One region of the Paenarthrobacter sp. genome, then DNA from elsewhere that is predicted to be linked to it. Evidence: riboswitches for the same ligand, from Rfam matches in the RefSeq annotation. Region 1 holds a riboswitch; the other holds the start of a gene.
What was found. Region 1 has a riboswitch for glycine ahead of gcvP (aminomethyl-transferring glycine dehydrogenase). Riboswitches for the same ligand answer to the same signal wherever they lie in the genome.

Region 1 (7,722 bases):
CTACTGCGCCTTCGGCACACGCCGGAGTACGACGGCGGCGAGCACTGCCGCGCCGGCCATCAGCACCAGCCCAATCGCCGCAGTGATGTGGACGCCGGACTCGAAAGCTGTCCGGGCGGCCACCGTCAGCGCCTCCGACAATGGGGCCGGAAGGGCAGCCGCAGCATCAACTGCGCCTGCGAGCGTTTCGGTGGACTTGCCGGCCGCTTGCGAGGAGACACCGTCCGGGATGATGAGGTTGTGCTGGTAAGAAGCAGTGAGGATCGAGCCAAGCACGGCCGTTCCCAGGAGCGACCCCAACTCATATCCGGTCTCGGAAATGGCCGAGGCGGCGCCGGACTTGTCGGCCGGTACTGAGGCAAGGATGAGATCGTTGGAGATGGTCTCCGCGGCCCCAACGCCCACTGCGAGTACGGTCAGGGCTGACAACAGGAATACGGGTCCACTGCCGTGGTCACCCACAACCACAATCAGGTAACCAGCGGCGCTAAGCGTCAGGCCCGCGGCCACAACAAAACCAGGCCGTACACGCTTGACCAGCGGCACCACCAGCAGGCCGGCGATGACCGTGGCCAGGAGAGCAGGAATCATCGCGATGCCGGCCTCCATGGGGGACTGGCCCTCAACAAGTTGCAGGTGCTGGGCGAAGAAGTAGATGAAGCCCGTCATGGAGAAAAGGGACAGGACGTTCGCCACGATTGCGGTACTGAACACCTTGTTCTGGAACAAGGAGACGTCCAGCATGGGGCTCTCGATCCGCTGCTGGCGGCGAACGAAGATTATGCCCATCACCACGCCGAAGCCCATAAAGAAGGCTGCGGACGCCCCGAAACCATGAACCGCGAATTCCTTGATGCCGTAAACGAACGGCGCCATGGTGACCACGGACAGGACAATGCTGGGCACATCCACCCGACCAGGATTTGCGTCCTTGGACTCGGGAATCAGCACCCGGCCGAAGACCAGGAGCGGCAGGAGCAGGAAAGCCGCCACCAGGAACACGGCACCCCACCAGTAGTGCTCCACCAGCCAGCCACCGAAGATAGGACCGAGAGCAGCCCCGCCGGAGAAACCGGCGGCCCAGACGGCGATCGCGAGCCGACGCCGGTTGGGATCGGTGAAGATGTTCCGGATCAGCGACAGGGTTGACGGCATCAGCATGGCGCCGAAGACGCCAAGGCCTGCGCGGCCGGCGATGAGCCATTCGGCGGATGGTGCGAAAGCGGTAGCAGCCGAAACCGCCGCGAAGCCCGTGCTGCCGATCAGTAGCAGCCGCCGTCGTCCGATCCTGTCGCCCAGGTTGCCCATGGACACCAGCAACGCGGCCAACACCAACGGATAGGCGTCAACAATCCATAGCAATTGGACACCGCCCACGTCCAACGAGCGGGCGATTTCAGGCAGGGCAAAGGTGAGCGCGGTGTTATCGACGGCCACCAGCAGCACCGGAAACATCAGGAGTGCCAGTGCCGTCCAGTCGCGCCACGGTGCTGCCTGGCCCTTCACGGGATAGGTGGAACGGGGTGCTTGGGTTGAGGACGGCGAGAACATGCAGCTAACTATACCGTCCAGACGGTATAGTTTCAAATAGAAGCCCGCAAGCCTTTAGGGAATGATGGACACATGCCACGAAAACCAGTTGCCCGGGACGCCGTCCTGGATGCCTTCGAAGCCCTCCTTATCGAGGTAGGGGAGCGTGCCGCCACGCTCGACGCCGTTGCCAAGCGGGCAGGCGTGTCCAAGGGTGGGCTGCTCTACCACTTTCCCAATAAGGAAGCGCTGATCACGGCACTTCTGGAACGTCTGGACCTGCTCGCCCAGGAAGATACCGAACAGATGAAGGCTGCGCCTGACGGTTCGGCTGCCTACTTCATCCGCTCCTCGCTCTGGGCAGATACCCCCATGGACCGGGCTTTCGTCGCTGCCACAAGACTGGCCGAAGTGGCCCACGAGGAAACCCGCCGCAGGTTTGCCGCGATCCAACAACAGTGGTTGGACGTGCTCGCTGAGGACGTCGGACCGGAGGTCGCAAAGGCCGTCAGCTACATGGGTGACGGACTCTATTTCAATGCGATTTTTGAAGGCGGACAGGAGGGTGGCAACGCCGGGCGGGAGGCCGACGTCGAAATCCTGCTGGGAGTCCTTGACCGGTTGCGGAAGTAGCGGGTCATCCATTTGCTGCAGGGCACGGCACGTAGGACAATTAACCCTTGTGGCGTGCCCTACACGGCGCCCACGCACAACTGAACATGCCTTTCATCTGCGGCGGGAGAGTCCTGCAAGTAAGTGATGCAGGCGCCGTAGGAGCAAACCCTCCCCAGGAATCTCTCAGGCCCACGCACCGCCGCGGCTAGGCAACTCTGGAAAGCAGCAGGCACTCAGCCCACCTTCGGGTCAAAGAGTGCTGTGCTCACCGACGGTGCAAGCGATGGTTGTTCACGCAACGCGCGGAAACTCTCAGGTCCAATACAGAGCGGGGAGGAACCCAGCCGCTGTGGCGTACCCAAACGCCGCCCAAGTAATGGAGTTCCTTCGTGACGGTTAGTTCTGCCTCCACCACCTTCGTCGATCGGCATATCGGCGCCCGCCGCCAGGCCGACATTGAGACCATGCTCAAGTCCGTCGGTTATGACACTGTTGATTCGCTGGTCGACACCGCCGTCCCGAACGACATCCGCCAGGAAGTTGCCCTCACCCTGCAGAACGCGCTGAGTGAAGTTGAAGTTCTGGCCGAGCTGCGCAAGCTCGCGTCCAAGAACAAGACAGCCGTTCAGATGATCGGCCAGGGCTACTACGACACTGTGACGCCGTCCGTGATTCGTCGCAACATCCTCGAATCCCCGGCTTGGTACACCGCCTACACCCCGTACCAGCCGGAAATCTCGCAGGGCCGCCTTGAAGCACTCCTGAACTTCCAGACCATGGTCCAGGACCTGGTTGGGCTGCCGATCGCCAATGCTTCCCTGCTGGATGAAGCCACTGCAGTGGCCGAAGCAGTCCTCATGATGCGCCGCGCCAACAAGAACAAGGCTGTCCAGGATGGCAAGACAGTCCTCGACGCTGACTGCTTCCCGCAGACCATCGCCATCGTCAAGGGCCGCGCGGAGGCCCTCGGCTTCGAGGTCGAGGTCGCGGACCTTTCTTCGGGTCTCCCGGAAGGCGCCATCAACGGCGTCGTCCTCCAGCAGCCCGGCGTTTCCGGCCGCGTGTTCGATCACTCTGCCGTGATTGCGGACGCCAAAGAGCGCGGCGCGCTGGTTACCGTTGCTGCCGACCTCCTGTCCCTGACCCTCATCACCCCTCCAGGCGAGCAGGGCGCCGACATCGCCGTCGGTTCGGCACAGCGCTTGGGTGTTCCCCTCTTCTTCGGTGGCCCGCACGCCGCCTACATGGCCGTCCAAAAGGGACTGGAGCGTTCCATGCCCGGCCGTTTGGTGGGCGTTTCCAAGGACGACGCCGGTGTCCCCGCCTACCGCTTGGCGCTGCAGACCCGCGAGCAGCACATCCGCCGCGAGAAGGCCACCTCCAATATCTGTACCGCTCAGGCACTGCTGGCCATCGTGGCCTCGATGTACGCCGTTTACCACGGCCCTGAGGGCCTCAAGGCGATCGCCGAAACCGCCCACGGCCACGCCCGCACGCTTGCAGCGTCCCTGAAGGCTGCCGGCGTCGAGGTCCTCCACGGTTCCTTCTTCGACACCATCACCGTCCGCGTTCCCGGCAAGGCTGCTGAAATCGTCGCCGCTGCCGAGGCCAAGGGCATCAACCTGCGCGGCATTGACGCTGACACTGTCGGCATCTCCGTTGATGAGACGACCACTTCCGAGATTGTCGCCGACGTTGCAGCCGTCTTTGGCGCTTCGGTACTTGAGCCCGCGGAAGGCTTCGCGCTTGAGGCTTCCGTGGAACGTACGAGTGACTTTATGCAGCACCCCGTCTTCAACACGCACCGCTCCGAAACCCAGCTCCTCCGCTACATCCGGAAGCTCTCGGACCGCGACCTGGCACTGGATCGCACCATGATCCCGCTGGGTTCCTGCACCATGAAGCTGAACGCCACCGCCGAGATGGAAGCAATTTCCTGGCCGGAGTTCGCCTCCATCCACCCGTTCGCTCCGGATTCCCAGACTGAGGGATGGCGCGAACTCATCACGGACCTCGAATCCCAGCTGACCGAAATCACCGGGTACGACCAGGTCTCCATCCAGCCCAATGCCGGTTCCCAGGGCGAGCTCGCCGGTCTGCTTGCCATCCGCGGCTACCACCTGTCGCGTGGCGACGCGCAGCGCAACGTCTGCCTGATCCCCGCTTCTGCCCACGGCACCAACGCAGCCTCGGCAGTGCTGGCGGGCATGAAGGTTGTTGTGGTGGCCACGGCTCCCGATGGCACCATCGACCATGTTGACCTCAAGAACAAGATCGAGGCCAACCGGGACGCGCTCTCGGCCATCATGATCACCTACCCGTCCACTCATGGTGTGTACGACGCCGACGTCCGCGAAGTATGCGACGCCATCCACGAGGCCGGCGGCCAGGTATACATAGACGGCGCCAACCTGAACGCCCTGGTGGGCCTGGCCCAGCCGGGCAAGTTCGGCGGCGACGTGTCCCACCTGAATCTGCACAAGACCTTCTGCATCCCCCACGGCGGCGGCGGACCCGGCGTTGGCCCTGTTGCTGCCAAGGCACACCTCGCGCCGTTCATGCCGGGTGATGCGGCCTCCTGGACCGAAGGAAACGACGTCCCGATCTCGGCTTCCCGCTTCGGTTCCGCTGGCGTCCTGCCGATTTCCTGGGCCTACGTGAAGCTCATGGGCGGCAAGGGTCTCACGGAAGCCACCAAGTCCGCACTGCTCGCAGCGAACTACATCGCTTCCCGCCTCAACGATCACTTCCCGATCCTGTACACCGGTGAAGGCGGACTCGTTGCCCACGAGTGCATCCTGGACCTGCGCGAACTGACCGCGAAGACCGGCGTCACCGCTGAGGATGTGGCCAAGCGCCTCATCGACTTCGGCTTCCACGCTCCCACCCTTGCTTTCCCGGTGGCGGGCACGCTCATGGTGGAACCCACCGAGTCCGAGGACCTCGTGGAGATCGATCGCTTCATCGAAGCCATGATCACCATCCGCAAGGAAATCGACCAGGTGGCCCATGGCGACTTCGCCGTGGAGAACTCGCCGCTGCGCAAGGCTCCCCACACGGCTGCCGCCGTCGTAAGTTCTGATTGGGACCGCGCGTACCCGCGTGAGCAGGCCGCCTTCCCGGTTCACCACCTCAAGCAGGACAAGTACTTCCCGCCCGTAGGCCGCATCGACGGCGCAGCCGGAGACCGCAACCTGGTGTGCTCCTGCCCGCCGATCGAAGACTTCGAAAACTGAGGACTGATCATGAACGAGAACTACACAGCTCTTTACGAAGAGCACAAGAACCTCGGCGCGTCCTTCACCGACTTTGGTGGCTGGCAGATGCCCCTGAAGTACTCCTCGGAGTTGGCTGAGCACCACGCCGTCCGCAAGTCCGCCGGCCTGTTCGATCTCTCCCACATGGGCGAAGTCTGGGTCACCGGTCCCGAGGCTGCTGCCTTCCTGGACTACGCCCTGGTGGGCAAGATCTCCGCCATGGCCGTCGGCAAGGCCAAGTACTCGCTGATCTGCCAGGAAGACGGCGGCATCATCGACGACCTCATCACCTACCGCCGCCCCTCTCCCAAGGAAGGCAGCGACAAATTCCTGGTGGTACCGAACGCCGGTAATGCCAAGGTTGTTGCCGCGGCGCTGCTGGAGCGCGCTGCAGGTTTCGACGTGGTTGTTGAAGACGCCTCTGCCGACATCTCGCTGATCGCTGTTCAGGGGCCGCTTGCTGAAGCGATCCTCCTCCGCCTGGTCCCTGCCGAACAGCACGCTCTGGTCACCGACCTCAAGTACTACGCCGCGGTTGAAGTTCCGTTCGCGTTCGACGGCGGCACGCAGGACCTCCTGCTGGCCCGAACCGGGTACACCGGCGAAGACGGCTTCGAAATCTTTGTAGCGAATGACTCCGCAGCCGCACTCTGGCAGGCCATAGCCAACGTCGCTGCTGAAGGCGAGCTGATCCCGGCCGGCCTTGCCTCCCGCGACTCCCTACGCCTCGAAGCCGGAATGCCCCTCTACGGCAACGAACTCTCCCGCGAAGGCAACCCCTTCGCGGCAGGACTCGGCCCCGTGGTGGCACTGTCCAAGGAAGGCGACTTCGTGGGCAAAGAGGCACTTGCTGCCCTCAAGGCCGACGGTGGCGGAACCACTAGCGGCCGCAAGCTCGTTGGCCTCAAGGGCCTGGGCCGCAGGGCCGGCCGCGGCCACTACCCGGTTCTCAAGGACGGCGCAGTGGTTGGCGAAGTCACCTCCGGTCAGCCCAGCCCGACGCTTGGCTACCCGGTAGCGTTGGCGTATGTCGACGTCGAGCACTCAGAGCTCGGAACTGCTTTGGACATTGACCTGCGGGGCAAGTCTGAGCCGTTCGAAGTCGTCGCACTGCCGTTCTACAAGCGCCAAAAGTAGGCGGGCCTTTCCGACGGGTCGCCTAGCGCCCGTCGGGTCAGGCACCTCACCAGCCATTGTTTGATCAACCACAGTAAGGAAACAGAATGCCCAAGGTAGCGCCCGAACTTCAGTACTCCGACGAACACGAGTGGGTTTCCCGCGGAGACGGGAACTCGGTGTCCGTTGGTATCTCCGAGGTTGCCACCGACGCACTGGGTGACATTGTGTACGTTGACCTGCCTGAGGTTGGTTCTTCCGTGACTGCGGGGGAGACCTGCGGTGAGGTTGAGTCCACCAAGTCGGTTTCGGACCTGTACTCGCCCGTCACCGGTGAGGTCACGGAGATCAACGACGCCGTTGTTTCCGACCCCGCCCTGATCAACAACGACCCCTACGGCGCCGGTTGGTTGTTCAAGGTTGCCGCCGAGTCCGAGGGCCCCCTGCTCTCGGCCGAGGAATACGCCTCCAAGAATGGCGGAGACCTCTCCTAGTCCGTTCGTTGGCCCGTTGGGGCTGACATCCTCCGCGTGCTCGGTCGCTTGGGCGCCCGTGAGGTAAGAGGAGTCCGTTTAGTGGGCTCGCTGCGGAGTGTGCCGTGCGCACGGCATGTTCGGCAGCTAAACCCCGTACTGGAGCCCACCGGCGTAGCGTGGGATTGTAGAACTGAATAAAATTGCGACGCCGGGTTGCCGCCTTTGGGGGCCATCCGGCGTCGTGCTTCGGTCGACCTCCGTCATAAGCGGGGGCGGCCCTCCGGCAGGAAGATCTGCCGGACCGTTTTCAAGCTTTGTTAAGGAATCCCGACCATGGCTGTTGGCGTTTTCGATCTGTTTTCTGTGGGTATTGGCCCGTCGAGTTCTCACACTGTGGGGCCCATGCGGGCTGCTGCGGTGTTTGCTGGTGAGCTCAAGGACACCGGCGTCCTGGGCTCGGTGGCGTCGTTGCGGGTTGACCTGTATGGCTCGTTGGCTGCCACGGGTCGTGGGCACGGCACCATGACGGCCACGCTGCTGGGCTTGGAGGGGTATCACCCGGAGCTGATTCTGCCTGAAGAGGTGGAGGAGCGGCTCGCGACGATCGCTGAGTCAGGTGCCCTGAATCTGGCCGGTGCCTCCGGCGAAGGCGTGGAGCTGCCGTATGCGGTGGAGGATATGGTGTTGCATCCGTTGACGGTGTTGCCGCGGCATACGAATGGGATGAA
Region 2 (7,722 bases), on a different contig from region 1:
CCAGGGCGTCAGCGGCAACCGCGGAGATCCCAATACCCACAGGACCGTCGCCATCGACGGCAACCCACTCGTGTTCAGCCGAGTACTTCAGCCCGGCAACTACTTTGCTCATTCCAATTCCTTACTTCTCGTGTGTTTTGAAACTTTTGTGTCGCACATCGTGGCTGGTTCGTGTGTCGGGGAACCGAACTCCTCCGCGTGCTCGGTCGCGAGGACGCGGAGGAGGTCGGCACCGCCGGGACTTACTTGACCCGCTTGTAGAACGGCAGGCCTACCACTTCGAACGGTTCGGCTTTGCCTCGGAGGTCGACGTCCACGATGGTGCCTGGTTCTGAATGCTCGACGTCGACATACGCCAAGGCGATCGGGTAGCCGAGCGTCGGGCTCGGCTGGCCGGACGTGACTTCGCCGATGAGCGAACCGTCTTTGAGCACCGAGTAGTGGGCGCGCGCCGCGCGGCGGCCGGCGCCCTTGAGGCCCACGAGCTTCTGGCCAAGAGTGGAGCCGACGCCGGCAGCCTTGATGGCTGTGAGCGCGTCGCGGCCAATGAAGTTGCTTTCCTTGGCCAGGGAAACCACCGGGCCAAGGCCTGCTGCGTAGGCGTTGACGTGGCGGGAGAGCTCGTTGCCGTAGAGGGGCATCCCGGCCTCGAGGCGCAGGGAGTCGCGGGCAGCGAGGCCAGCGGGGATGAGTCCGTGCCCTTCGCCGACCTCGAGCAGCGCTTCCCAGAGGCCAGCGGCATCGATGTTCGGGACGTAGATCTCGAAGCCGTCTTCGCCGGTGTAGCCAGTGCGGGCCAGCAGCAGGTCCTGCCCGTTGACCGAGACCTCAACCGCCGCGTAGTACTTCAGCTCGGTAACCAGCGCGTGCTGTTCGGCCGGGACAAGGGTCAGCAGGATGGCTTCAGCGTTCGGGCCCTGCACTGCGATGAGTGAGGTCTCCGCTGAGGAATCTTCCACCACGACGTCGAAACCGGCTGCGCGCTCCAGCAGCTCCGCAGCAACAACCTTCGCGTTGCCCGCATTAGGGATCACCAGGTACTTGTCCACGCCTTCTTCCGGAGTAGGGCGACGGTAAGAAATGAGGTCATCGATGATGCCGCCGTCGGCGTTGCAGATCAGCGAGTACTTGGCCTTTCCCACGGCCACCGCGGACAATTTACCCACCAATGCGTAGTCCAGGAAAGCGGCAGCATCGGGACCGGTAACCCATACTTCACCCATATGGGAGAGGTCGAAGAGTCCCGCGGTCTTGCGGACTGCGTGGTGCTCGGCGAGCTCGGACTCATACTTCAGGGGCATCTGCCAGCCGCCGAAGTCCGTAAACGATGCACCGGCCTTTTTGTGTTGCTCGTACAGGGCTGTGTAGTTCTCAGACATGTCAGGAGTCCTTAGTTTTCGAAGTCCGTGAGGGGAGGGCAGGAGCACACAAGGTTCCGGTCACCGGCGGCGCCGTCCACCCTGCCGACCGGCGGGAAGTACTTGTCCTGCTTGAGATGGTGGACCGGGAACGCTGCCTGCTCACGCGGGTAGTCGCGGTCCCAATCAGAACTCACGACGGCGGCAGCCGTGTGCGGTGCGTTGCGCAGCGGCGACTTCTCAACAGTGAACTCACCGCTGGCCACCTGCTCGATCTCCGCACGGATGGTGATCATCGCCTCGATGAAACGGTCGATCTCGGCCAGGTCCTCGGACTCTGTAGGCTCCACCATCAAGGTGCCGGCAACCGGGAACGCGAGGGTGGGAGCGTGGAAGCCGAAGTCGATCAGGCGCTTGGCCACATCTTCGGCCGTAACACCCGTGCGGGCCGTCAGCTCACGGAGGTCGAGGATGCATTCGTGGGCAACGAGTCCGCCTTCACCCGTGTACAGGATGGGGAAGTGCTCGTCCAGGCGGGAGGCAACGTAGTTGGCTGCAAGCAACGCGGACTTGGTGGCTTCCGTCAGTCCCTGGCCGCCCATGAGCTTCACGTAAGCCCAGGAAATCGGCAGCACACCGGCCGAGCCATAGCGCGAAGCCGAGATGGCTACACCGTGCCCTTCCTCATGCGCCGCTTTATTGGCGTCGCCCGGCATGAAGGGAGCCAAGTGCGCCTTTGCAGCAACAGGGCCAACGCCGGGTCCGCCACCGCCATGCGGGATACAGAACGTCTTGTGCAGGTTCAGGTGGGAAACGTCGCCGCCAAACTTACCCGGCTGCGCCAAACCAACCAACGCGTTCAAGTTGGCACCGTCAACGTACACCTGCCCGCCGGCGGCGTGGATCGCGTCGCACACCTCGCGGACATCGGCGTCGTAAACACCGTGCGTGGACGGGTAGGTGATCATGATGCAGGACAGGACGTCCTTGTTGGCTTCGATCCTGGCGGCCAGGTCTGCGTGGTCGATGGTGCCGTCAGGAGCCGTGGCCACAACCACAACCTTCATTCCGGCCAGCACAGCGGACGCCGCGTTGGTGCCGTGCGCTGATGCCGGTATCAGGCATACGTTGCGTTGCTCGTCGCCTCTGGAGAGGTGGTAGCCGCGGATGGCCAGCAGACCGGCGAGCTCACCTTGGGAACCGGCGTTCGGCTGGATGGAAACCTGATCATATCCAGTGATCTCAGTGAGGTCGGCTTCCAGGTCCTCGATCAGTTCGCGCCAACCCGCTGTCTGGTGGTCCGGAGCGAATGGGTGGATGGAGGCGAACTCGGGCCAGGAAATAGCTTCCATCTCGGCGGTGGCGTTCAGCTTCATGGTGCAGGAACCCAGCGGGATCATGGTGCGGTCCAAGGCGAGGTCCCGGTCAGACAGCTTGCGGATATAGCGCAACAGCTGCGTCTCGGAACGGTGCGTGTTGAACACCGGATGCTGCAGGAAGTCGGAGGTACGGACCACGTCGGCGGGCAGCTCGAACCCAGCGGCATCCCCTACCGGACCGGCACCAAAGGCGACGGCCACCGCGGAGAGGACCTCCGGCGTCGTGGTTTCATCAACGGAAACGCCAACGGTGTCCGCATCGATGAGACGCAAGTTGATGCCACGGGCTTCTGCGGCCGCAATGACTTTGTCGGCCTTGCCGGGTACGCGGACGGTGAGGGTGTCGAAGAAGGCCTCGGAGACGAGTTCGCGGCCGGCCTTCTGCAGGGCCGAAGCCAAAACACGGGCATGCCCGTGAACGGTTTCGGCGATCGCTTTCAAGCCCTCGGGGCCGTGGTAAACCGCATACATCGAGGCCACGATCGCGAGCAGTGCCTGCGCGGTGCAGATGTTGGACGTCGCCTTCTCGCGGCGGATATGCTGCTCGCGCGTCTGGAGGGCCAGGCGGTAAGCGGGGACGCCGGCGTTGTCCTTGGAAACTCCGACGATGCGGCCGGGAAGCGTGCGCTCCATTCCTTCGCGGACAGCCATGTACGCCGCGTGCGGGCCACCGAAGAACAGCGGAACGCCGAAGCGCTGCGCGGTTCCGACGGCGATATCCGCACCTTGTTCGCCCGGGGGCGTGATGAGGGTGAGCGCCAGCAGATCCGCAGCCACGGTGACCTGCGCACCGCGTTCCTTGGCGTCTGCGATCACGCCAGAGTGATCAAAAACCCGGCCCGAAACGCCGGGCTGCTGCAGGACGATACCGTTGATGTCGCCGTCGGGAAGGCCTGCCGAAAGGTCAGCAATCTGTACCTCGAAGCCCAACGCCTCGGCCCGGCCCTTCACGATGGCGATGGTCTGCGGAAGGAGGTCCGCGTCCAAGACAGTCTTGCCATCCTTGGCCGTCTTGTTCTTGTTGGCACGGCGCATCAACAGCACGGCCTCAGCCACAGCGGTGGCTTCGTCCAGTAAGGAGGCGTTGGCTACGGGAAGTCCCGTGAGGTCCTGCACCATGGTCTGGAAGTTGAGCAGTGCCTCAAGGCGGCCTTGGGAAATTTCCGGCTGGTACGGCGTGTAGGCCGTGTACCAGGCGGGGGCTTCGAGGATATTGCGGCGGATCACCGGAGGCGTGACGGTGTCGTAGTAGCCCTGACCGATCATCTGGACGGCGGTTTTGTTCTTGGACGCGAGCTTACGGAGCTCGGCGAGGACCTGCACCTCGGTGAGGGCATCCTGCAGCTTCAGGGCAGTTTCCTGGCGGATGGAATCGGGGACGGCGACGTCTACCAGGCCGTCGACAGAGTCGTAGCCGATGGCCTTGAGCATGGTGTCAACGTCGGCTTGGCGCCGGGCGCCGATGTGCCGGTCCGCGAAAGCGGTGGGGGTTGATTGAACAGTCAAGAGGAACTCCATGATTCAGGCGCCCGTTGAGCGCCACGATGATGTGGGTTCCTCCCCGCTCTGTATTGGACCTGAGAGATTCCGCAGGAATGTTGCCTGCTTGCACCGTCGGTGAGCCCGGTTACCCGGACTGCTTTCCAGAGTTGCCTATCCGCGGCGGTACATGGGCCTGAGAGATTCCTGGGGAGGATTTGCTCCTACGGCGCCTGACTGGATGTACCGGCAGGACTCTCCCGCCGCAGATCAAAAGCGTCGCGCCACCTGAGTGACACGCTTCACACCATAGCTGGTCGTTTCGAAAAAGCGCAAGCAAGGCATGGCTATTGATGCATCGCTTCATGGATCTGAAGCGCAAACCACAATTGGGCAACGGTGGACGTTTCACCCATGTCCAGCCCCGTCAGCTCGCCGATTTTCCGCATCCGGTAGATGATGGTTTGTCGGTGCGCGAACAACGCTGAAGCAGTCTTCTGCCACGACCGCTGCGAGTCCAAATACGTCCTCAAGGTGACAATGAGATCACCTTCCTGGCTCTGCTCGTAGTCGAAAATTGGGCCCAAAAGACGCCGGACCAGCGCTGCTCCTTCCTCGAAACTGGTGAGTCCAAGCCACGATGGCCCCTCTGCATAACGGATCAGTCCCAGGTTGTTGGCACGCGCCGAACCTAGCGCCCAGAGGGACTCCTGCAGTGCGCGCTGGATGTTGGCGACGGCCGCCGGCGCACTGATTCCAATGGCGGCGTCCGGCCCGGCGCAGTGCATCAGGACGTCGTCGGAAACATCGGCCGGGACCACCACGTGGAGCCTGTTGTTCCGCTTCAACGTCGCCGACGCAACCCCGTGCCTCCACAGCTCGACATGAACGTTAGCCAGCCTGCCGCCGTCGTCCGCTGAGGGAGTGTCCGCTGTTTTATCGCCGGCGTTAGCTGACATGGAAGCGATGAGGAAATTTTGGGGCGGAACCTCGAAAGCTGCCAACCGGCTCTCCATCTCGGCTGCACCCAATCGTCCATCCATGGCCTGCAGGAGGAACTCGCCGGCAAGGCGGTGGCGACCTTCCAACGACAAAACGATGCGCGAAAGCTGCAGCCCCAGCACGGTTGCGGCGTGGAGAAGTACGACGGCGTCCGGGTGCGGTTCACTGTTGGGCAGCACCACCAGGAGCGCGTTGGCATGGGTGGGAATATCCATGGTGAGCACGTGCCTGCCGCGGATACGGTGCCATTGGAAGTTCTTCCCGGCGAGGGATACCTGCCCGGACAGCGGAGCCCATTCCTCGGCGAGGAACACCGGGAGCGGTTGCCCGTCGGGATGCCAGGGATGGAGGCAGCGGCGGTCTACCACGAACAGGTCCGCATCGAGCTCGGTGGCGAGCCTTTGGACGAGGCTCTGCCAGTGGTCCTCGGAGGCCCCCGCGGTGCGGAGAAGGTCGTAAACACGGGCCGTTTGCCGTAAACGGCGCGACTCTTCCAGCAGCGAGGATTCGGCCACCGAACGGGCGATCGCGATGAACGGCAGCGGATACGGAATGTTGATCAGTGGCAGCGGGAGCTGGTCGCACGCCTCCAGGAATTCCGTAGTGAGCGGCGGCGCGTGCATCTTCTCGCCGATCGCCAACGCGCTGGCGCCACTGTCCATCAAAGCTTCGGCAAGCGCTACCTGCCCTTCGGCGTCGGCGGGAATGGAGAGGCCATTGGTCATCATGAGCTCTCCGCCGGTTACCCACTCCCACAGCCTGGGCAGGTCCGAGGTATGCGCCCAAGTGATGCGGTTGTCCAAGCCGGCCGGTCCCGCCATCAGGGTGAGTCCAAGCTGCGGCTCTGCGATGAGTTCGGCCACCGTGATCGCCATTTTGCGCCCCGATTCCTGTTCTGTTCGGCTGCCGTGCCGCCTTATTCAGCGGCACTTAGACATTCGTCTAAACGTCTCGGCCATTTGTAGTCAATGTAGCGCTATCCGGGGTGATCCGCGTCACGAACAATGGAATTACTTACTTCCCGCTCAACGGCGAGCACCTCTCAACCCAAGGATCCGTCAATGACAACGCACAAGCCCATCGGCCCTGTCGACGCAACCAGAGTCCCCCGGTATGCAGGCCTCGGCACCTTCGCCCGCCTCCCCCAAATCGACCGCGTCCCGGATTACGACATCGCGATCGTCGGCGTACCGTTCGACGGCGGAACTTCCTTCCGGCCGGGCGCCCGTTTTGGCCCTGCAGCAGTCCGCGAGGCCTCACGACTCCTGCGCCCGGGCTACCACCCGGAGCTCGACGTTGAACCGGTGTACGAAGCCCAGGTTGTGGATGCCGGCGATATCGCCTGCACTCCCTACGACATCACGCGGGCTGTCCGTGAGATCGAGGAGCAGGCATTGCCCCTGATCAGCGGGGGCAACGGGCTCAGCGCGGACAAGCGGCTCATCTCGATCGGCGGCGACCACACCATTGCCCTTCCCATGCTGCGGGCACTGAACAAGGTCCATGGCCCTGTGGCCCTGTTGCACTTCGACGCGCATCTGGACACCTGGGACACCTACTTTGACCAGCCCGTCACACACGGGACCATCTTTCGCCGGGCGTTCGAGGAAGGACTCCTTGTGGAGGACAAGTCGATGCACGTGGGTATCCGTGGGCCTGTTTATGACCGCAACGATTTCCTTCGCGACCACGAATTCGGATTCCAGATCATCCGTTGCTCGGACCTGGACGTCATCGGCGTTCCGGCAGCTATTGAGCGCGTGAAGGAGAGGCTCGGCGACACCCCCGTCTACGTCTCCATCGACATCGACGTCCTGGACCCTGCCTTCGCACCCGGCACCGGAACACCTGAAATGGGCGGGCTCCACTCCCGCGAACTCCTGGCATTGCTCCGCGGACTGGACGGCATCAACATCGTGGGCGCCGACGTCGTGGAAGTCGCTCCGGCGTACGACCATGCGGACATCACCACTGTGGCCGCGGCCACCTTGGTATTCGATCTGCTCGGCCTCATGGTGAACCGCAGCAAAGCAGACAACACAGTTGTTCGTGAACTCGCTTCGGCATCCCGGAGTGCGTCATGAGTGCGCCAGCTACGGACGTACCCCGGCTGGAAGACAAAACCATCCAGCCCATCCCCTTGAATGAGCGGCACGGCAAGGCCCGGGACCTCTTCACCATCTGGTTCGGCTCCAACATCATGATCATGACTATCGTGACCGGCGGACTCGCCACCACGGTGTTCGGCCTGGGGTTCGTTCCAGCGATCGTGGGCATCATCATCGGCAACGTGGTGGGCGGCATCTTCATGGCGCTGCACTCCGCCCAGGGCCCGCAGCTCGGTGTGGCCCAGATGATCCAGACTCGTGGCCAGTTCGGTTCCTTCGGGGCACTCCTGATCGTGGTGATCGTGGTGATCATGTACGTCGGCTTCTTCGCTGCAAACCTGGTATTCGGCGGCGAAGCAATGGCCGCGGTCAGCCCCGGCATCAGCGTTGACGCGG

Region 2: it holds a riboswitch for glycine, as region 1 does, so the genes downstream of both, gcvP (aminomethyl-transferring glycine dehydrogenase) here and gcvP (aminomethyl-transferring glycine dehydrogenase) in region 1, are expected to answer to the same signal.

The regions. Positions count from the first base shown of each region.
Region 1 is NZ_JAPSHI010000047.1:5,171-12,892, forward strand. Features, by position in the region: gene RIF72_RS19320 (MFS transporter) at 1-1,551, opposite strand; gene RIF72_RS19325 (TetR/AcrR family transcriptional regulator) at 1,624-2,163, shown strand; glycine riboswitch at 2,257-2,354, shown strand; gene gcvP (aminomethyl-transferring glycine dehydrogenase) at 2,535-5,381, shown strand; gene gcvT (glycine cleavage system aminomethyltransferase GcvT) at 5,391-6,539, shown strand; gene gcvH (glycine cleavage system protein GcvH) at 6,626-7,012, shown strand; partial or broken gene RIF72_RS19345 (serine dehydratase beta chain) at 7,328-7,722, shown strand, end outside.
Region 2 is NZ_JAPSHI010000007.1:146,950-154,671, reverse strand. Features, by position in the region: gene gcvH (glycine cleavage system protein GcvH) at 1-112, opposite strand, end outside; gene gcvT (glycine cleavage system aminomethyltransferase GcvT) at 243-1,379, opposite strand; gene gcvP (aminomethyl-transferring glycine dehydrogenase) at 1,391-4,243, opposite strand; glycine riboswitch at 4,391-4,489, opposite strand; gene RIF72_RS07740 (PucR family transcriptional regulator) at 4,564-6,093, opposite strand; gene speB (agmatinase) at 6,280-7,302, shown strand; gene RIF72_RS07730 (cytosine permease) at 7,299-7,722, shown strand, end outside.